DNA from 3 places in the Streptomyces sp. NPDC096324 genome. Region 1 is predicted to be linked to each of the others. Evidence: riboswitches for the same ligand, from Rfam matches in the RefSeq annotation. Region 1 holds a riboswitch; each other region holds the start of a gene.
What was found. A riboswitch is a leader RNA that binds a small molecule or an ion and turns the genes downstream of it on or off. The one in region 1 is predicted to bind S-adenosylmethionine.
Positions count from the first base shown of each region.

Region 1 (5,511 bases):
CGAGGTCTTCTCCGTCACCGGCACCTACGACCTGATCGCCATGGTCCGGGTCCAGGCCCACGACGACCTGGCGGACGTGATCCCCGGCAAGATCAGCAAGATCCCGGGCGTCGAGGCGACGGACACGCACGTGGCGTTCCGTACGTACTCCCAGCACGACCTGGAGGCGGCGTTCGCGATCGGTCTCGACTCCTGACCGACGCGGCGCCGCCTCCGGGCGGGACTGCCGTGGGCGTCAGACCGCCGGGACGCAGCGGCCGTCCTCGGTGCGGTACTGCCAGCGCGCGCCGTCCCTGACGAGCTCGCGCACCGCGCGGACGAACCGCTCGACGTGCTCCTCGGGGGTGCCGGCCCCGAAGCTGACGCGGATGGCGTTGAGGGACTTCTCGCCGGGGGCCGCCTCGGGGGATCCGCACTCCCCCGCGGTCTCCGGGTCGCTGCCGAGCAGGGTGCGGACGAGCGGGTGGGCGCAGAAGAGGCCGTCGCGCACCCCGATGCCGTACTCGGCGGAGAGCGCGGCCGCGAAGTGCGAGCTGTTCCAGCCCTCGACGACGAAGGAGATGACGCCGACCCGCGGGGCGTCGTCGCCGAAGAGGGACAGGACGCGGACCTCGGGGACCTCGGCGAGGCCCTCGCGGACGGTACGGATCAGGTGCCGCTCGCGGGCGAGCAGGTTGTCGAAGCCCTCGTCGGTGAGCGCCTTGCAGGCCGACGCGATCGAGTAGGCGCCGATGACGTTCGGCGAGCCGGCCTCGTGGCGGGCGGCGCTGTCGTGCCACTCCACATCCACGCCGCCGTCCGCGCGCCGGGTGACCTTGCGGCTGGCCCCGCCGCCCGCGAGGTAGGGGTCGGCCTCGCGCAGCCAGTCGGAGCGGCCCGCGAGGACACCGGAACCGAAGGGCGCGTACAGCTTGTGCCCCGAGAAGGCGACCCAGTCGACGTCGAGGTCCTGGACCGACACCGGGTGGTGCGGGGCGAGCTGCGCCGCGTCGAGGACGATGCGGGCGCCGTGGGCGTGCGCGACGGCGGCCAGTTCCCGCACCGGCCACAGCTCCCCGGTGACGTTCGAGGCGCCGGTGACGCAGACCAGGGCCGGCCCGTACGGGTCGCGGGCGGCGAGGGCGCGCTCCAGGGTCTCGACGGCCTCGGCGGGGGTGCGGGGGGCGTTCAGGTAGGTCACCCGGGCGTCGCGCCAGGGCAGCAGCGAGGCGTGGTGCTCGGTCTCGAAGACGAAGACCTGGCAGTCGGCCGGGAGGGCCGCGGCGAGCAGGTTGAGCGAGTCGGTGGTGGAGCGGGTGAAGACCACCTGGTCGGCGGCGCGGCAGTCGAGGAACTCCGCGACGGTCCTGCGGGCGTTCTCGAAGAGGTCGGTGGAGAGCTGCGAGAGGTAGCCGGCGCCCCGGTGGACGCTGCCGTAGTAGGGCGCGTACGCGGCCACGTCGTCCCACACCCGCTGGAGGGCGGGCGCGCTGGCGGCGTAGTCGAGCGCCGCGTAGGTCACCTCGCCGCCGGTGACGAGCGGGACGGTGACATCCCGGCCGAGAACGGGCAGGGCCCCCGAAGAGTCACGGCAAACGGTCTGGTCGGCGGCAACGGTGGAAGCAGACATGGCGAGCTCCTGTGAGAGGCAGGCGAAATCACCGCGCGAGCAGGCTGCCCGGAGGCGGCGCTCAGCGCGGGAGAAAGGTGAAAGGGGTGTGCGGAGGCGGGGCTCGGCGCCCTAACGCATTCGCTTGCTCACAGAAGGCTCCCTCGAACGACCAGGACCCCTGGTGGTCCGCCCGGAGAGCGGGAGGGGTCCGCGCTTGCCGTAGGCCTCGCTGCCTACGACCTGGTCTTCACCCGGGGCACCCCGCCACGGACGGAGGGTTGCCGGACAGCCGGCCGGGGCCTGATGGCTGTCACTCATGACCTGGTACAGCATCTTGCCAGAGGATCTTCCCCGCGCAAGACGCGGTCCACGATCCGGACTGCGTCCCGCGCGGGGTCCCGGGTGGCTCAGGCGTTGCTGGCGGCCACCCAGCGCTCCAGGGTGCGCTTCGCGGCGCCGGAGTCGATCGCCTCGGCGGCCTTCTCCATTCCGGCGCGGAGCTGGTCGGCGAGCGGCGCGCCGGTCGGCGACAGCGCCACCAGGGCGGCCGCCGAGTTCAGCAGGACCGCGTCCCGCACGGGCCCCTTCTCGCCGTCCAGGAGGCGCCGGGCGACCTCCGCGTTGTACGAGGCGTCGGCGCCCCGCAGGGCCTCCACCGGGACGATGTCGAGCCCGACGTCGCGGGGGTCGAAGCGTTCCTCGGTGACCTTGCCGTCGCGGACGACCCAGACGTGGGAGCCCCCGGTGGTGGTCAGCTCGTCGAGGCCGTCGTCGCCGCGGAAGACGAGCGAGGAGTTGCCGCGCTCGGCGAACACACCCGCCACGATCGGCGCCATCCGGGCATCGGCGACGCCGACCGCCTGGGCCTTCACCCGTGCCGGGTTGGTCAGCGGTCCGAGCACGTTGAAGGTGGTCCGGATGCCCAACTGGCCGCGGGCCGCGGCCACATGACGCAGCGCCGGGTGGAACTTGACCGCGAAGCAGAAGGTGATCCCGGCCTCCTCGGCCACCTCGGCCACGCGCTTCACCGGCAGTTGGAGATTGACGCCGAGCTTCTCCAGGACGTCCGACGAGCCGGACGCGGAGGACGCGGCCCGGTTGCCGTGCTTGACGACCTTGGCGCCGGTGCCGGCCACCACGATCGAGGACATCGTGGAGATGTTGACGGTCTTCGCGCCGTCGCCGCCCGTTCCGACGATGTCGACGGTGTGTCCGGGCACCTCGATCACATTGGCGTGCGCGTACATCGCCCGGACGAGTCCGGCGATCTCCTGGACGGTCTCGCCCTTGGCCCGCAGGGCCACCACGAACCCGGCGATCTGCGCGTCGGTCGCCTCGCCGCGCATGATGCGGTCCATGGCCCAGGCCGTGTCGTCCGCGCTCTGGTCGCGGCCTTCGAGCAGTCCGTTCAGTACCGCGGGCCAGGAACGGCCCGCCGCGGTGTCGCCTCCAGCGGGGTTCACAGCGCTCATGGTCGCTCCTGGGTTCGTGGGTCACGCGGTCGCGGGTGACAGGTCGTGGGTGACGCGGGGTGGATCGCCCCGCACCACCGGGTGAGTCCACCCTATCCAGCCCGGGGGACGGCAAAGAGCCCCGTCCGTGTCATGGACGGGGCTCCAGCCGTGGCGAACAGCCGGGGATCAGTGGTGGCCGTGGCCGCTCGCGATCTCCTTGTACTCCTCGACGGTGGGCTTGGGGATCTGGCCTTCCTCCCCGTAGAAGCCCTCGCTCATCTTGGCGCGCAGCTTCTGCGCGCCCGAGACCTTGCGCTCGACACCGTTCTCGTCGACCGTCGGGCCGATCTCGGCCGGCTTGTACTGCTCGTGAGCGGTGAGCGTGTGCAGCGCGTCCTGGCTGAGCGGCTCGTGGACCTCGATGAACTCACCGTGCGGCAGGCGCTTGATGATGCCCGACTCGCGGCCGTGCAGCACCTTGTCCCGGTCCCGGCGCTGGAGGCCGAGGCAGATCCGCTTGGTGGCGATGAAGGTCAGCACCGGCACGACGAAGAAGGCGATCCGCACGAACCAGGTGATCGAGTTGATCGCCAGGTGGAAGTGCGTGGCCCAGATGTCGTTGCCGCCGCCGACGAGCAGGACGAAGTACCAGCTGATCCAGGCGACACCGAACGCGGTCCGGGTCGGGACGTTGCGCGGGCGGTCCAGGATGTGGTGCTCGCGCTTGTCGCCGGTGACCCAGGACTCGATGAACGGGTAGACCGCGATCGCGACCAGGACCAGCGGGAAGATGACCAGCGGGATGAACACGCCCAGGACGAGCGTGTGACCCCAGAGGTTGATCTCCCAGCCCGGCATGACACGGATCAGGCCTTCGGAGAAGCCCATGTACCAGTCGGGCTGGGCACCCGTGGACACCTGGTCCGGACGGTAGGGGCCCAGCGACCAGATCGGGTTGATCGAGGCGATCGCCGCGATGGCCGCGATGACACCGAAGACCAGGAAGAAGAAGCCTCCGGCCTTGGCCATGTAGACCGGCAGCAGCGGCATGCCGACGACGTTGTTGTTCGTCTTGCCGGGGCCCGCGAACTGCGTGTGCTTGTGGTAGAAGACCAGGATCAGGTGGCCGACGACCAGGCCGAGCATGATGCCCGGCAGCAGCAGCACGTGCACCGAGTAGAAGCGGGCCACGAAGTCGCCGCCCGGGAACTCGCCGCCGAACAGGAAGAACGACAGGTACGTGCCGACGATCGGCACGGACAGGACCGCGCCTTCCATGAAGCGGACACCGGTGCCGGAGAGCAGGTCGTCCGGGAGCGAGTAACCGGTGAAGCCGGTGAACATGCCGAGGACGAACAGCAGGAATCCGAAGACCCAGTTGACCTCACGGGGCTTGCGGAACGCACCCGTGAAGAACACGCGCATCATGTGCACGAACATGCCGGCGAGGAAGACCAGCGCGGCCCAGTGGTGGATCTGACGGATCAGCAGACCACCGCGCACATCGAAGGAGATGTGCATGGTCGAGTTGAACGCCTCGGACATCAGCTGGCCCTGCAGCGGGACGTAGCTGCCGTGGTACTCCACCTCGTTCATCGACGGGTGGAAGAACAGGGTCAGGTACACACCCGTGAGGATGATGATGATGAAGCTGTAGAGGCAGATCTCACCCAGCATGAACGACCAGTGGTCGGGGAAGATCTTGCGCATGTTGGACTTGGCCAGGGAGTAGATCCCGAGGCGGCCGTCCGCCCAGTCGGCGACCCGCTCACCGGCGGGTGCCTTCTCGCGCGAGGAGCGCGAGTCGGAGGTGGTGGTAGTGCTCATCCGCGCTCCCAGAATGCAGGACCGACGGGCTCCTTGAAGTCGCTGAGCGCTTCGAGGTAACCCTCAGCGTTCACGCCGATCTGCAGCTGCGGCAGGGCGTGACCCGCCGGGCCGAAGATGACCCGGGCACCGTCGGAGAGGTCGAAGGTGGACTGGTGGCACGGGCACAGCGCGTGGTGCGTCTGCTGCTCGTACAGGGAGATCGGGCAGCCGACGTGGGTGCAGATCTTCGAGTAGGCCACGATGCCCTGGTAGGACCACTCGAGTTCCTGCTTGTCCTTGATGTCGTCCGGCTGGAGCCGGATGATCATCAGGGCCGCCTTGGCGATCTCCTTCTGGAAGTCCTCGTCGTGCTCCTCCAGGCCCTCGGGCTTGGCGAAGGTGAGCGAACCGACGGCCAGGTCCGAGGGACGCAGCGGCTCGTTGGTGTTCATGTTGACGAGGAGCTTGCCCTTGGACCACAGCGTGTGGCGCAGCTTCGTGCCGGGCAGCGGGCCGAGGTCGCGCAGCAGCATGACGCCGGAGAGCGGGAACAGGGCCAGCGCGCCGAACATCGTGTTGCGGATCAGCTTGCGGCGGCCGAGCGCGGACTCCCTGGCGCCGTCCTTGAAGTCGGCCAGGACCTTGGCCTTGACCGCG
Region 1 covers NZ_JBIWFK010000004.1:485,343-490,853, forward strand. The annotation lists gene ACIQ7M_RS12915 (Lrp/AsnC family transcriptional regulator) at 1-196, shown strand, start outside; gene ACIQ7M_RS12920 (aminotransferase class V-fold PLP-dependent enzyme) at 236-1,609, opposite strand; SAM riboswitch class IV at 1,797-1,913, opposite strand; gene trpD (anthranilate phosphoribosyltransferase) at 1,999-3,063, opposite strand; gene ACIQ7M_RS12930 (cytochrome bc complex cytochrome b subunit) at 3,232-4,872, opposite strand; gene ACIQ7M_RS12935 (Rieske 2Fe-2S domain-containing protein) at 4,869-5,511, opposite strand, start outside.

Region 2 (5,511 bases), on a different contig from region 1:
GGGCCGAGCCCACCACCACGGCCCACAGCGGATAGATGCGGTGCGCCCGCCCGATCCAGAAGCTCCTGACACAGCCCCGTCGCTCGAGCGAGGCGGGAATGACGTAACCGCTCACCAGGAAGAACAGCATGACGCCGTACCGGCCGATGTCGATCTGGGGCATCACCTGCGCCCGGAACTCCGCCAAGAAGGAGTACGAGGAATGGTCCACCGCCACGAGCAGCGCGGCGATCCCCCGCAGGGCGTCCAGCCGGCCCAGCCGCGGGGACCCGGCGGATCCACCGGACGCGGGCGGACCCGACACCGGTGAAGGCCGCCGCGGAAGCGGCCGGAGAAGGGGCGGTGCGGGTTTCATGGAGACGCCTGCCTGGACCGGGTCCTTCGAGGCACGCCCTGATGAGGCGGCTTTCGCCAGGATTGCTCACTTCCGTCGGGGTCGCCTGCGCGCGGGTCGGCGCCTCACGGCCCGTCGACCCGTTCCTGGGTGGTGGTGCGGACAGTGTGACAAGGGCCGGGGGCGATGCCGGTGACGGCCGGTTCGGATGCGGCCGTGCAACGGGCTGACGCACCCTGCGGTACCGGAGCGGTGGACCCGCTCGGCGCGAGCTCCGCGCGCTGGGAATGCGTCGGTTCCGGTGATGGGACAGAGTGATGGCATGGGCCACCTGTGGATGACGTGGTCGCTCGAGGGCGTCGGATCGGCCGGCCAGAACGTCCCCGACGTGGAAGCGGCCTGCCGCTCTCTGGTCGGCTCCGTGGAGCGGTCCCGGCGTGCCTTCGAGACGACTGAGCCGTGGGAGGAACTCCGCGACTCGGCGGTGGTGCTCCAGGAGCGGATTCTCGGTCCGGGGCGCGAGGCCCTGGAGCAGGGCCGCCGGTGGACCTCCACGGTGAACGGTGTCAGCATCCTGCTGGTTCCGCGCGAGTGACCGGTCCGGGCGCGGGACCGGTGCGCGCGAGTGACCGGTCAGGGCGGGTGACCGGTCCGTGTGAGGGACTGTTCCGCGTGTGGGACTGTTCCGAGGGCCGGGCCGGTGGCCGTGGAACGGCGCTTGCCGTTCGTACGAGAACCACCCACCTGCCCGGCGCGCACGCTTCCGCCGGAAGCGTCAGACCTCCGTCGCGAGCGGCAACACGTCGTGCGCGTGCCGGAAGGCCGGGTGATCACCGAGACGGCGTACGTAGTCCAGGAGCCGGGGGCGTGAGCCGAGGGCGCGGGACCGGCCGAGACCGGTGAGCGCCGTCCACACGTCCACGTCCGCCGCCGTGAGGAAGTCGCCCAACACGTAGGCGCTTCCCCTGAGTTGGCAGTCCAGCAGGTCCAGGGCCGCCCCGAGCTCCGACGGCGCGGCGGACGCGGTGACATCGCGGTCCAGCAGATCGCGGAGGGCATCGATCTCTACGGTCAGGGACGGAGGACGGAGCGTGGACGGGCACGTCGTGGTGTGACCGGAGAGCAGCCCGGCGAGATCGCGGAGGATGGCGGGCGGGTGGTTGCTGACGATGCGTCCGCTCCACCGGTCGCACAGGGCGGGCGCCGTGAGCGGCCCGTCGAAGTGATGCTCGGTGGCCTCGTAGGCGCGGCGCAGTGAGGCGAAGGCGTCGGGTGTCCGCGCGGGGTCCGCCAGGAGTGTGGTGGCGACCGAGTCCCGCAGACCGAGCAGTCCGAGCGTGATGGCGATACGCAGCGAGAACGGACAACTGTGCGACAGATACAGCTCGTAGCGGTGCGGAGCCGGGTAGAAGCCGCCGGCGAGACCGACGCCGATGCGGCTGTCGACGCGGTGGGGGAGTGCGGACGAGGTCGTCGTCGGCTTGAGCCGAAGGGCCGAGGGGAGCGGAATCTGGTCACAGGGGCGTGAGTTGGCTGTGCTGGACGTGCGCGAAGCTGTCTCGGGCATGACTCTCCCTGGGGGACGACGGAAGCCACCGCCGCTTTGTGGGCATCGGCGGCCGGGATGCGGATTGATTGCGCTTGTCGCGCCGGTCCGGATCGAACGGACCGGCCGCGGATCAGTAAGCGCTGGAGACGCGCAGGAGGTCGATGTGCAAGCGCCTCGTCAAACCGCTCTTGGGCAATTCCCACCGGTCCTGGCTCAGGGCTCGCGAGACGCGAGACCACGCTTGCCCCGCCGCGCCGGCGGGACCCGGTCGTCACCCGGGGCACCCCGTCGCGGTGGAAGGGTTGCCTGTCAGCGGGCCGGGGCCGATGACCACTGGAGCGGGGTCTACCCGTACCGTGGCGCTGACAATCGTGACCGTCCATGCCAGTCTCGATTCGCCAAGTTGCGCCGTCAAGAAGGCCGTAAGCGCGGTCTCACCTGGTGGTCACCCGCATTGACTTTGTTTTCCGGACAGGCCTAACCTGCGGCGCACCACAGGATGCCTTTCGGCCGGAGAAGAAATGGTGACGGCGATGCACGGAGCTGACGGGACGGCCGCATGGCGGCGCCTCGGCCGCAATGTGCTCTGCGCCGACCGTGCCGTGGACCTGCTGCGTGTCAACAGCGCCCTGTGTAAGGGCAGCTGTCGCTCCCTCAGCCAAGGCTGACAGCCTCTCCGAGTCCTCGACGACCATGAACGCGCGGCTCATCCGAGCCGTCGGCGTTCTCCTCGTCGGCGCTCACGAACCGACGGCTCGTCCGCATTCTTCGCGATCACGAACCGACGGTTCCTCCGAGCCTGCGGCGATCGCGAGTTGAGGGTTCCGCCAGGTCTTTGACGACCACGCGCCGACCGGCTCCACCGGGCCCTCGGCGATCACCGCTGTCGCGAAACGCCCCTTCCCCGTCCAGCCCTCGTCCCACAGGGCCCGCGCATCGCCGTGTACCGAGCCGTCCCGCTCGGCGGTGCGCCGCCGCTCCGTGGTCCGGGGTGTCCGAATCCGCTGGAGTTCTCCATGAGTCAACCTCCCGGCGCCGCTGTGTCTTTCGGATCAGCACCGCCCGCCGAGGCGATCCCTCGCAACGACTTCTCCGCCGCGTCCGAACGTCCGGCGGCCCAGCGGGTCATTCCGCTCCGGCGGCCCGGGCGCTGGATCGTCACGGCCGTCGTGCTCGTGCTCGTCGCCCAGATCGCCCACGGACTGGTGACCAACCCCGTCTACCAGTGGGACCGCTTCCAGTACTGGTTCCTGCGCCCGACCATTCTCGACGGCCTGCTCATCACCCTCGAAGTCGCCTTCTGCAGTGCGATCCTGGGCCTGCTCGGCGGCGTCCTGCTGGCCCTGGCCAGGCTCTCCAGGAGCCCGGTGCTGCGCGCGGTGAGCTGGGTCTACACCTGGCTGTTCCGCTCGGTGCCGCTGATCGTGGTCCTGCTCTTCCTCTACAACTTCAGCGCGCTGTACCAGACGTTGAGCGTCGGAGTGCCGTTCGGGCCGGCCTTCTTCACCTTCGACGAGTCCCGTCTGGCGACCGACATGGCCGTCGCCGTCATCGGACTGAGCCTGAACGAGGCGGCCTACGCCTCCGAAGTGGTGCGCGGCGGCATCCTCTCCGTCGACCAGGGCCAGCACGAGGCGGCTTCCGCCCTCGGTCTGCCGAAGCGCTACCAGTTCGCGAAGATCGTCTTCCCGCAGGCGCTGCGTTCCATCACCCCCAACTACGTGAACCAGTTGATCGGCCTGATCAAGGGCACCTCGCTGGTCTTCTACGTGTCCCTGCTGGACCTCTTCGGCTCCGTGCAGAGCATGGGCAGCACCTACCCCGGCGACATCGTACCGCTGCTCCTCGTCGCCACCGCCTGGTACCTGATCCTCACCAGCGTCGTGTCCGTCATCCAGTTCTACGTCGAGCGGCACTACTCGCGGGGCGCCCTGCGCACGCTGCCGCCGACTCCGTTGCAGAAGGCGCGGAACGGTCTGCGCGACGTGCGGGCCCGGTTCCGGAGGGAGACGGCGACATGAGCGGCGAGACGAATGTGACGACCGTGAGGACGCGGACGGCCCCGGCCGCCGAGGTGGCGGACGCGGCTCCGGCCGCGGAGATCGCCGACGCGCTGCGGGTGGAGCCCGCCGCCGTCGAGGTGCACGACGTGCACAAGTGGTACGGACCCCAACAGGTCCTGGACGGCGTGGAGTTGACCGTGCGCCCCGGCGAGGTGACGGTCGTCCTCGGTCCGTCGGGCTCCGGCAAGTCCACGCTCCTCCGGGTGATCAACCACCTGGAGAAGCCCGAGGCCGGCCATGTCAGCCTGAACGGCGAGCTCATCGGCGTACGCAGGCACGGCGACCGTCTGCGCGAGCTGAGCGAGCGGGCCATCCTCGTCCAGCGCAGCCGGATCGGGTTCGTGTTCCAGAACTTCAACCTCTTCCCGCACCTGACCGTGCTCGACAACGTGGCCGCGGCTCCGGTGGCGACCGGCAGGCTGTCCAAGGCCGCGGCACAGGAACTCGCACGCGATCTGCTCGCCCGGGTGGGCCTGGCCGACAAGGCCGCCGCCTACCCCCGGCAGTTGTCCGGCGGCCAGCAGCAGCGCGTGGCCATCGCCCGTGCCCTCGCCCTGCGTCCGGGAGTCATCCTCTTCGACGAACCCACGTCCGCGCTCGACCCCGAACTCGTCGGCGAAGTCCTCGCCGTCATCAAGGATCTGGCCCACAGCGGCACCACACTCGTCATCGTCACGCACGAGATCGGCTTCGCCCGCGAGATCGCCGACCGTGTGGTCTTCATGGACGGCGGACGCATCGTCGAACAGGGCCCGCCCGAGCAGGTGCTGGACCATCCGCGAGAAGCGCGCACCCGAGAGTTCCTGAGCAAGGTGCTCTGAGCTTCTGCCCGACACGCAGCGGGACACCGCCCGACGAGGTGTTCCCTGCCCTGCCGCCCCGACCCATGCCGGGGCGGACCCCCGATTCGGCGGCCCGCCGGGACCGTTCCCCCACATCTCTCATCGCACACTCGACAAGGACAGCCATGCGCACCCTCAGCCTGAACCGCACAGCCCTCCGCGGCGTCGCCACCGCCGCCGTCGCCTCCCTCGCCGTCTCCCTCACCGTCTGCGGCGGAGACAGCGACGCCGCCACCCGGACGAAGACCGACGCGGCCGGAACCGTGACCGTGGGCGCGCTCTCCAACGGGGCCGCGAAGGAGGCCACGTTGAAGGTCTCCGAGGTGAAGTCCATCAGCGCCGAGCTGCCCAAGTCCGTGGCGGAGAGAGGCACGTTGGTGGTGGGCATCGGAGCACTGCCCGCCGGGTCGCCGCCGCTGAACTTCGTCGGACAGGACCAGAAGACGCTCACCGGCAGCGAACCCGACCTCGGCAAGCTGGTCGCGGCGGTCCTCGGACTGAAGCCGGTGGTGAAGAACTCGACCTGGGAGAACCTGTTCGTCGGGGTCGACAGCGGCAAGGTCGACGTCGCCTTCTCCAACGTCACCGATACCGAGGAGCGCAAGAAGAAGTACGAGTTCGCCTCGTACCGCCAGGACAACCTCGCGTTCGAGGTGCCGAAGAAGAGCACGTGGAACTTCGACGGCGACTACCGCAACCTCGTCGGCCAGACCGTCGCGGTGG
Region 2 covers NZ_JBIWFK010000006.1:154,037-159,547, forward strand. The annotation lists gene ACIQ7M_RS17780 (acyltransferase family protein) at 1-304, opposite strand, end outside; gene ACIQ7M_RS17785 (hypothetical protein) at 639-929, shown strand; gene ACIQ7M_RS17790 (cell envelope biogenesis protein OmpA) at 1,110-1,901, opposite strand; gene ACIQ7M_RS17795 (putative leader peptide) at 2,014-2,079, opposite strand; SAM riboswitch class IV at 2,116-2,260, opposite strand; gene ACIQ7M_RS17800 (amino acid ABC transporter permease) at 2,900-3,904, shown strand; gene ACIQ7M_RS17805 (amino acid ABC transporter ATP-binding protein) at 4,003-4,767, shown strand; gene ACIQ7M_RS17810 (ABC transporter substrate-binding protein) at 4,914-5,511, shown strand, end outside.
Region 2: it holds a riboswitch for S-adenosylmethionine, as region 1 does, so the genes downstream of both, ACIQ7M_RS17795 (putative leader peptide) here and ACIQ7M_RS12920 (aminotransferase class V-fold PLP-dependent enzyme) in region 1, are expected to answer to the same signal.

Region 3 (5,511 bases), on a different contig from region 1:
CGTACCCCTTCTCCGCGTTGAACCACTTGACGGTGCCCTGAGCCATGCCTAACTCCCCTATTACTGGCCCTTGCACAGATCCGCACTTCGCGGATCCGGGTCAGACCTCACCCCCCAACGGTTGGGGGTGTGCGCCGGAACGCGTCGACCGCGGCTGAATGTATCTGTCCAACTGCCCTCTGCAACAGGTCAATCGGACGAGAATTCTGGGCATGGCCGATCAATGATATGCGGAGAATGTGCAAGGATTCAGGGCAAGTCGGGCCCCGCAAATGCCATAAAATGCCCAAAAAGGTGAGTCACTTTGGCTACTTCTTGTCGCCCGGAGAACGGTCACTCATATGCGCCCGGCATGAAACCAACATCAAAATTGAAGCGACTTCCCCAACTCTAGCGCGTTCAACCCTACAGAATTGCCCCCTCCGCTTGTCTCACGGAGGGGGCAATTCTGTGAACGCAATGTGTTCGGCATTACCGAGGGTAACGATCAGCCTCCGGCGACGGCCGGAATGATCGAAACGCCGACACCGTCCGGAGTCGCCGTCTCCAGTCCCTGCTCGAAGCGCACGTCGTCGTCGTTGACGTACACGTTGACGAAGCGGCGCAGCTTGCCCTGGTCGTCCAGGACGCGCGCGGCGATGCCCGTGTGGTTCTTCTCCAGGTCGCTGATGACCTCGGCGAGGGTCGCGCCCTCGGCCGTCACCTCGGCGGCGCCACCGGTGTAGGTGCGCAGGATGGTGGGGATGCGGACGTTGACGCTCATGATGCGAGGCCAGCCTCTCGGAAGGAGTCGAGGTTCGGGCGGATGGTCGCGGTCAGCCCGGTGTCGGAGGCCACCGCGTCCAGGGTCTTGAGGCCGTCGCCGGTGTTCAGCACGACCGTGGTGAGGGCCGGGTCCAGGAGGCCGTTCTCGATCAGCTTGCGGGTGACACCGACGGTCACACCGCCCGCCGTCTCCGCGAAGATGCCCTCGGTGCGCGCGAGCAGCTTGATCGCGTCCACGATCTGCTCGTCGTTCACGTCCTCCACCGCACCGCCGGTACGCCGGGCGATGTCGAGCACGTACGGGCCGTCCGCCGGGTTCCCGATGGCGAGCGACTTGGCGATGGTGTCCGGCTTCTGCGGCCGTACGACGTCGTGGCCGGCCTTGTAGGCGACGGACACCGGGGAGCAGCCCTCGGCCTGGGCGCCGAAGATCTTGTACGGCTTGTCCTCGACGAGGCCGAGCTTGATCAGCTCCTGGAGCCCCTTGTCGATCTTCGTGAGCTGGGAGCCGGAGGCGATCGGCACGACGAGCTGGTCGGGGAGCTTCCAGCCGAGCTGCTCGCAGATCTCGTACGCCAGGGTCTTGGAGCCCTCGGCGTAGTAGGGCCGCAGGTTGACGTTGACGAAGCCCCAGCCCTCGCCGGCCGGGTCCCCGATCAGCTCGGAGCAGAAACGGTTCACGTCGTCGTAGTTGCCCTCGATGCCGACGAGCTCGCCGCCGTAGACCGCGGCCATGACGACCTTGCCCTGCTCCAGGTCGTGCGGGATGAACACGCAGGAACGGAAGCCGGCACGGGCCGCCGCGGCGCCCACCGCTCCGGCGAGGTTGCCGGTGGAGGAGCAGGAGAGGGTGGTGAATCCGAAGGCGCGGGCCGCTTCGATGGCCTGGGCGACGACGCGGTCCTTGAAGGAGTGCGTCGGGTTGCCGGAGTCGTCCTTGACGAAGAGCTTTCCGGCGTCGACGCCGAGCTCACGGGCCAGGTTGTCGGCCCGGACGAGCTTGGTCCAGCCGGGGTTGATGTTCGGCTTGTCCGCCACGTCCGCGGGGACGGGCAGCAGCGGCGCGTAGCGCCAGATGTTCGCGGGTCCCGCTTCGATGCGCTTGCGGAGTTCTTCGGTGTCGTAGGCCGAGAAGTCGTAGGCGATCTCCAGCGGGCCGAAACACTCCTCGCAGGCGAAGACCGGACCGAGCGGGACGCGGTGTCCGCACTCGCGGCAGGAAAGCGCCGCGGCCGGTCCGAGGTCTACCGCGTCCGCGGAGTTCGTGGTGCTTGCAACTGTCTGCGCAGCCATGGAGGCGAGGCCCTTTCTCCTCATCTTCCTCACGGCGCACTTCGCCGTGAGACGGATTTGGCACCTTCCCTAGCCGGGAGCCTCGCGACGCGATCGACATCGATCGGTACGAGACCGGCTGGAGGGTTGCCGGGGCTTCATCGGGCCGTATCCCTCTGCCCCTCTGGATGAGCGGTATTTGATTGTTGAACTGTTGAACACGATACGCGCCGACGATCCAGGACATGCGATGGTCATGCGCGTTGTTCAAGACTGTAACCGAAGGCCAGGACAGTTGAGATAGTCGTCCGAACCGCGAGACGACGGCAATCGATCTGCCGCTGGCCGCAGCGGGCACGCCGATGAGAGCGTGTGATCAGACAGTGAGGAGCCGCAGACGGTGCTGAGAGAAGTCGAAAGCTGGCTGAGCACACGCTCCTGGTCCGCGACCGACCGCCCGCTCCACAGGATCATGGCAGCCAAACGCGTCACCGGGTCGACGGTGAGTGTCGTGCTGCCCGCGCTCAACGAGGAGGAGACGGTCGGCGAGATCGTCGCGATCATCCGCCACGACCTGATGCAGCAGGTGCCCCTCGTCGACGAGATCGTCGTCGTCGACTCCGGCTCGACCGACCGCACCGCCGCGGTCGCCGCCGCCGCGGGCGCGCGGGTCGTGCACCGCGACGACATCCTCCCGCGGATCCCGGCCGTGCCCGGCAAGGGCGAGGTGCTGTGGCGGTCGCTGCTCGTGACGAGCGGCGACATCGTCTGTTTCATCGACGCGGACCTCAAGGAGTTCTCGTCCGACTTCGTCTCCGGGATCGTGGGCCCGCTGCTCACCGAACCCGGCGTCGACCTGGTCAAGGCCATGTACGACCGCCCGCTGGCCGGCGGCGGCGGGCAGGGCGGCCGGGTCACCGAGCTGATGGCCCGCCCGCTCCTGAACATGCACTGGCCGCAGCTCGCGGGCTTCGTCCAGCCGCTCGGCGGCGAGTACGCGGCCCGCCGCTCGCTGCTCGAACAGCTCCCCTTCCCCGTCGGCTACGGCGTCGAACTGGGCATGCTCGTCGACGCCCTGCACCTGGTGGGCCTCGACGCCCTCGCCCAGGTCGACGTCGGGGTGCGCAAACACCGCCACCAGGACGGCCAGGCGCTCGGCCGCATGGCCGCCGCCATCTACCGCACCGCACAGCTCCGGCTGGCGCGCGGGCACCTGATCCGCCCCGCCCTCACCCAGTTCGAGCGCGACCGCGACGGTTTCCGGCCGCGCACGTACTCCGTGGACACGGAGGAAAGGCCGCCGATGAGCGAAATCTCCGAGTACCAGACGCGCAAAGCCGCGTAGTCCGGCGCCGACGGCCGCCGATCGCATACGGCCGAAGGGCGCGTTTGAGCGTTTCGAGACGGGGCTAGGTTTCGAGGCATGGCTTCAACGCACGGTGCCCACAGGATTCTGGTCGCCTCCAACCGCGGCCCGGTCACCTACGAGGTACAGGAGGACGACTCGCTGCACGCCAGACGCGGCGGCGGCGGTCTCGTCTCGGGACTCTCGGCGATCGGGCCGGACGCGGGCGCCCTCTGGGTCTGCTCCGCCCTCGGCGACGGCGACCGGGAGGCCGTCCGGCGCGGAGTCCACGAGGACGGCGTACGAATGCTGGCCATCGACGCCGCCACGCACGCCGACGCGTACAACGGCATCGCCAACTCCGTGCTGTGGTTCGTGCACCACCTGCTCTACCAGACCCCGCTGGAGCCGGTCTTCGACGCCGAGTTCCGGCGCCAGTGGGAGTCGTACCGGACCTACAACCGCGCCTTCGCCGAGGCGCTGGCCGAGGAGGCGGCCGACGGCGCGGCCGTGCTGGTCCAGGACTACCACCTGTGCCTGGTGCCCGGGATGCTCCGCGAGCTGCGCCCCGACCTGCGCATCGGTCACTTCTCCCACACCCCGTGGGCGCCCGAGGACTACTTCCGGATGCTCCCCGACGACATCCGCGCGGAGCTGATGGCGGGCATGCTCGGCGCGGACCGGGTGGCCTTCCTGACCTGGCGGTGGGCCACCGCCTTCATGCGCTGCGCGGAGGGGACCGAAGCCGGCCGCTACCGGGCCACCTGGCCCTCGGGCGGGTCCTCCCACGCGATCGAGCACCTGGACGGCGCCCGGCCACCGGTGCGCGAGACCCGCGTCGGCGTGCACGGCCTCGGCGCGGACGCCGAGTTCCTGCGCGAGCGCTCGCACCGGGCGGACGTCGGGGAACGGATGGCCGCGCTGCGCGAGGAGATCGGCGCGGACCGGCGGACGATCGTGCGCGTCGACCGGACCGAGCTGTCCAAGAACATCGTGCGGGGGCTGCTGGCGTACCGGCAGCTCCTCGACGACCACCCCGAGTGGCGCGAGCGGGTCGTCCACGTGGCGTTCGCCTACCCGTCACGGCAGGACCTCGCGGTCTACCGGGACTACACGGCCGAGGTGCAGCGCGTGGCCGACGAGATCAACTCCCGGTACGGGACGCCCGGCTGGACCCCGGTGGTCCTGCACGTGAAGGACGACTTCGCGCGCTCGCTCGCCGCCTACCGGCTCGCCGACGTCGCCCTCGTCAATCCCATCAGGGACGGCATGAACCTCGTCGCCAAGGAGATCCCGGTCGTCTCCGACGAGGGCTGCGCGCTGGTCCTGTCCCGGGAGGCCGGGGCGTACGAGGAACTGGGCGAGGACGCGATCTCCGTGAACCCGTACGACATCACCGGGACGGCGCGGGCGCTGCACGAGGCGCTCACCATGCAGCCCGGCGAACGCGCGGAGCGCACCAAACGCCTGTCCGCCGCGGCCACCGCCCTCCCCCCGGCCCAGTGGTTCCTGGACCAACTGCACGCGCTGGAGGGCTGAGGAGGAGCGTGCGGCGGTCGCGGGTCCGGCCGGTGGGTGGGTCGGGGCCGTGCCGGTGCATCAGCCCGTCGCCGTTGGATGAGGAGTGACCGTCGGTGGCGACGGGCATCGATGTACCGGCACGTCCCCTCGCGCCGGATTCCGGCTGCGGGTGCAGGGTCCAGACGGTTCCAGCCCCGGCCGGGGAAGTTTCAGCCCCTCCGGCGTTTGAGGAGCAAGGTCCGGGGCGGAGCCCCGGGTACGGGACGGGTAGGGGCGGAGGGGGCGAAACAAGCCCTGCCCCCACCCCGGCCCACCCCGGTGACGAGCCGGCCGGGTCAGGCGAGTCGGGCCGCGATGGCGGCAAGCAGCCGGACGACCCCGGCGGGCCCGTCGACCACCAGGTCGGCGCGTTCGGCCAGCTCGGCGACCTCGGAACTGCCGCTGCACACCAGAAGCCCGGGAACCCCGTCGGAGCGGAGCTTGTCGACGGCGGCGAACGCGGGCAGGTCACCCAGGTCGTCCCCCGCGTACAGCACGGCCTCGGCCCCGGCCTCCCGGACGTACTCCATGAGGGCGACGCCCTTGTCCATGCCCGGCGGGCGCAGCTC
Region 3 covers NZ_JBIWFK010000007.1:186,123-191,633, reverse strand. The annotation lists gene ACIQ7M_RS20760 (cold-shock protein) at 1-46, opposite strand, end outside; gene ACIQ7M_RS20755 (MoaD/ThiS family protein) at 488-763, opposite strand; gene thrC (threonine synthase) at 760-2,058, opposite strand; SAM riboswitch class I at 2,076-2,232, opposite strand; gene ACIQ7M_RS20745 (glucosyl-3-phosphoglycerate synthase) at 2,438-3,382, shown strand; gene ACIQ7M_RS20740 (trehalose-6-phosphate synthase) at 3,461-4,921, shown strand; gene otsB (trehalose-phosphatase) at 5,239-5,511, opposite strand, start outside.
Region 3: it holds a riboswitch for S-adenosylmethionine, as region 1 does, so the genes downstream of both, thrC (threonine synthase) here and ACIQ7M_RS12920 (aminotransferase class V-fold PLP-dependent enzyme) in region 1, are expected to answer to the same signal.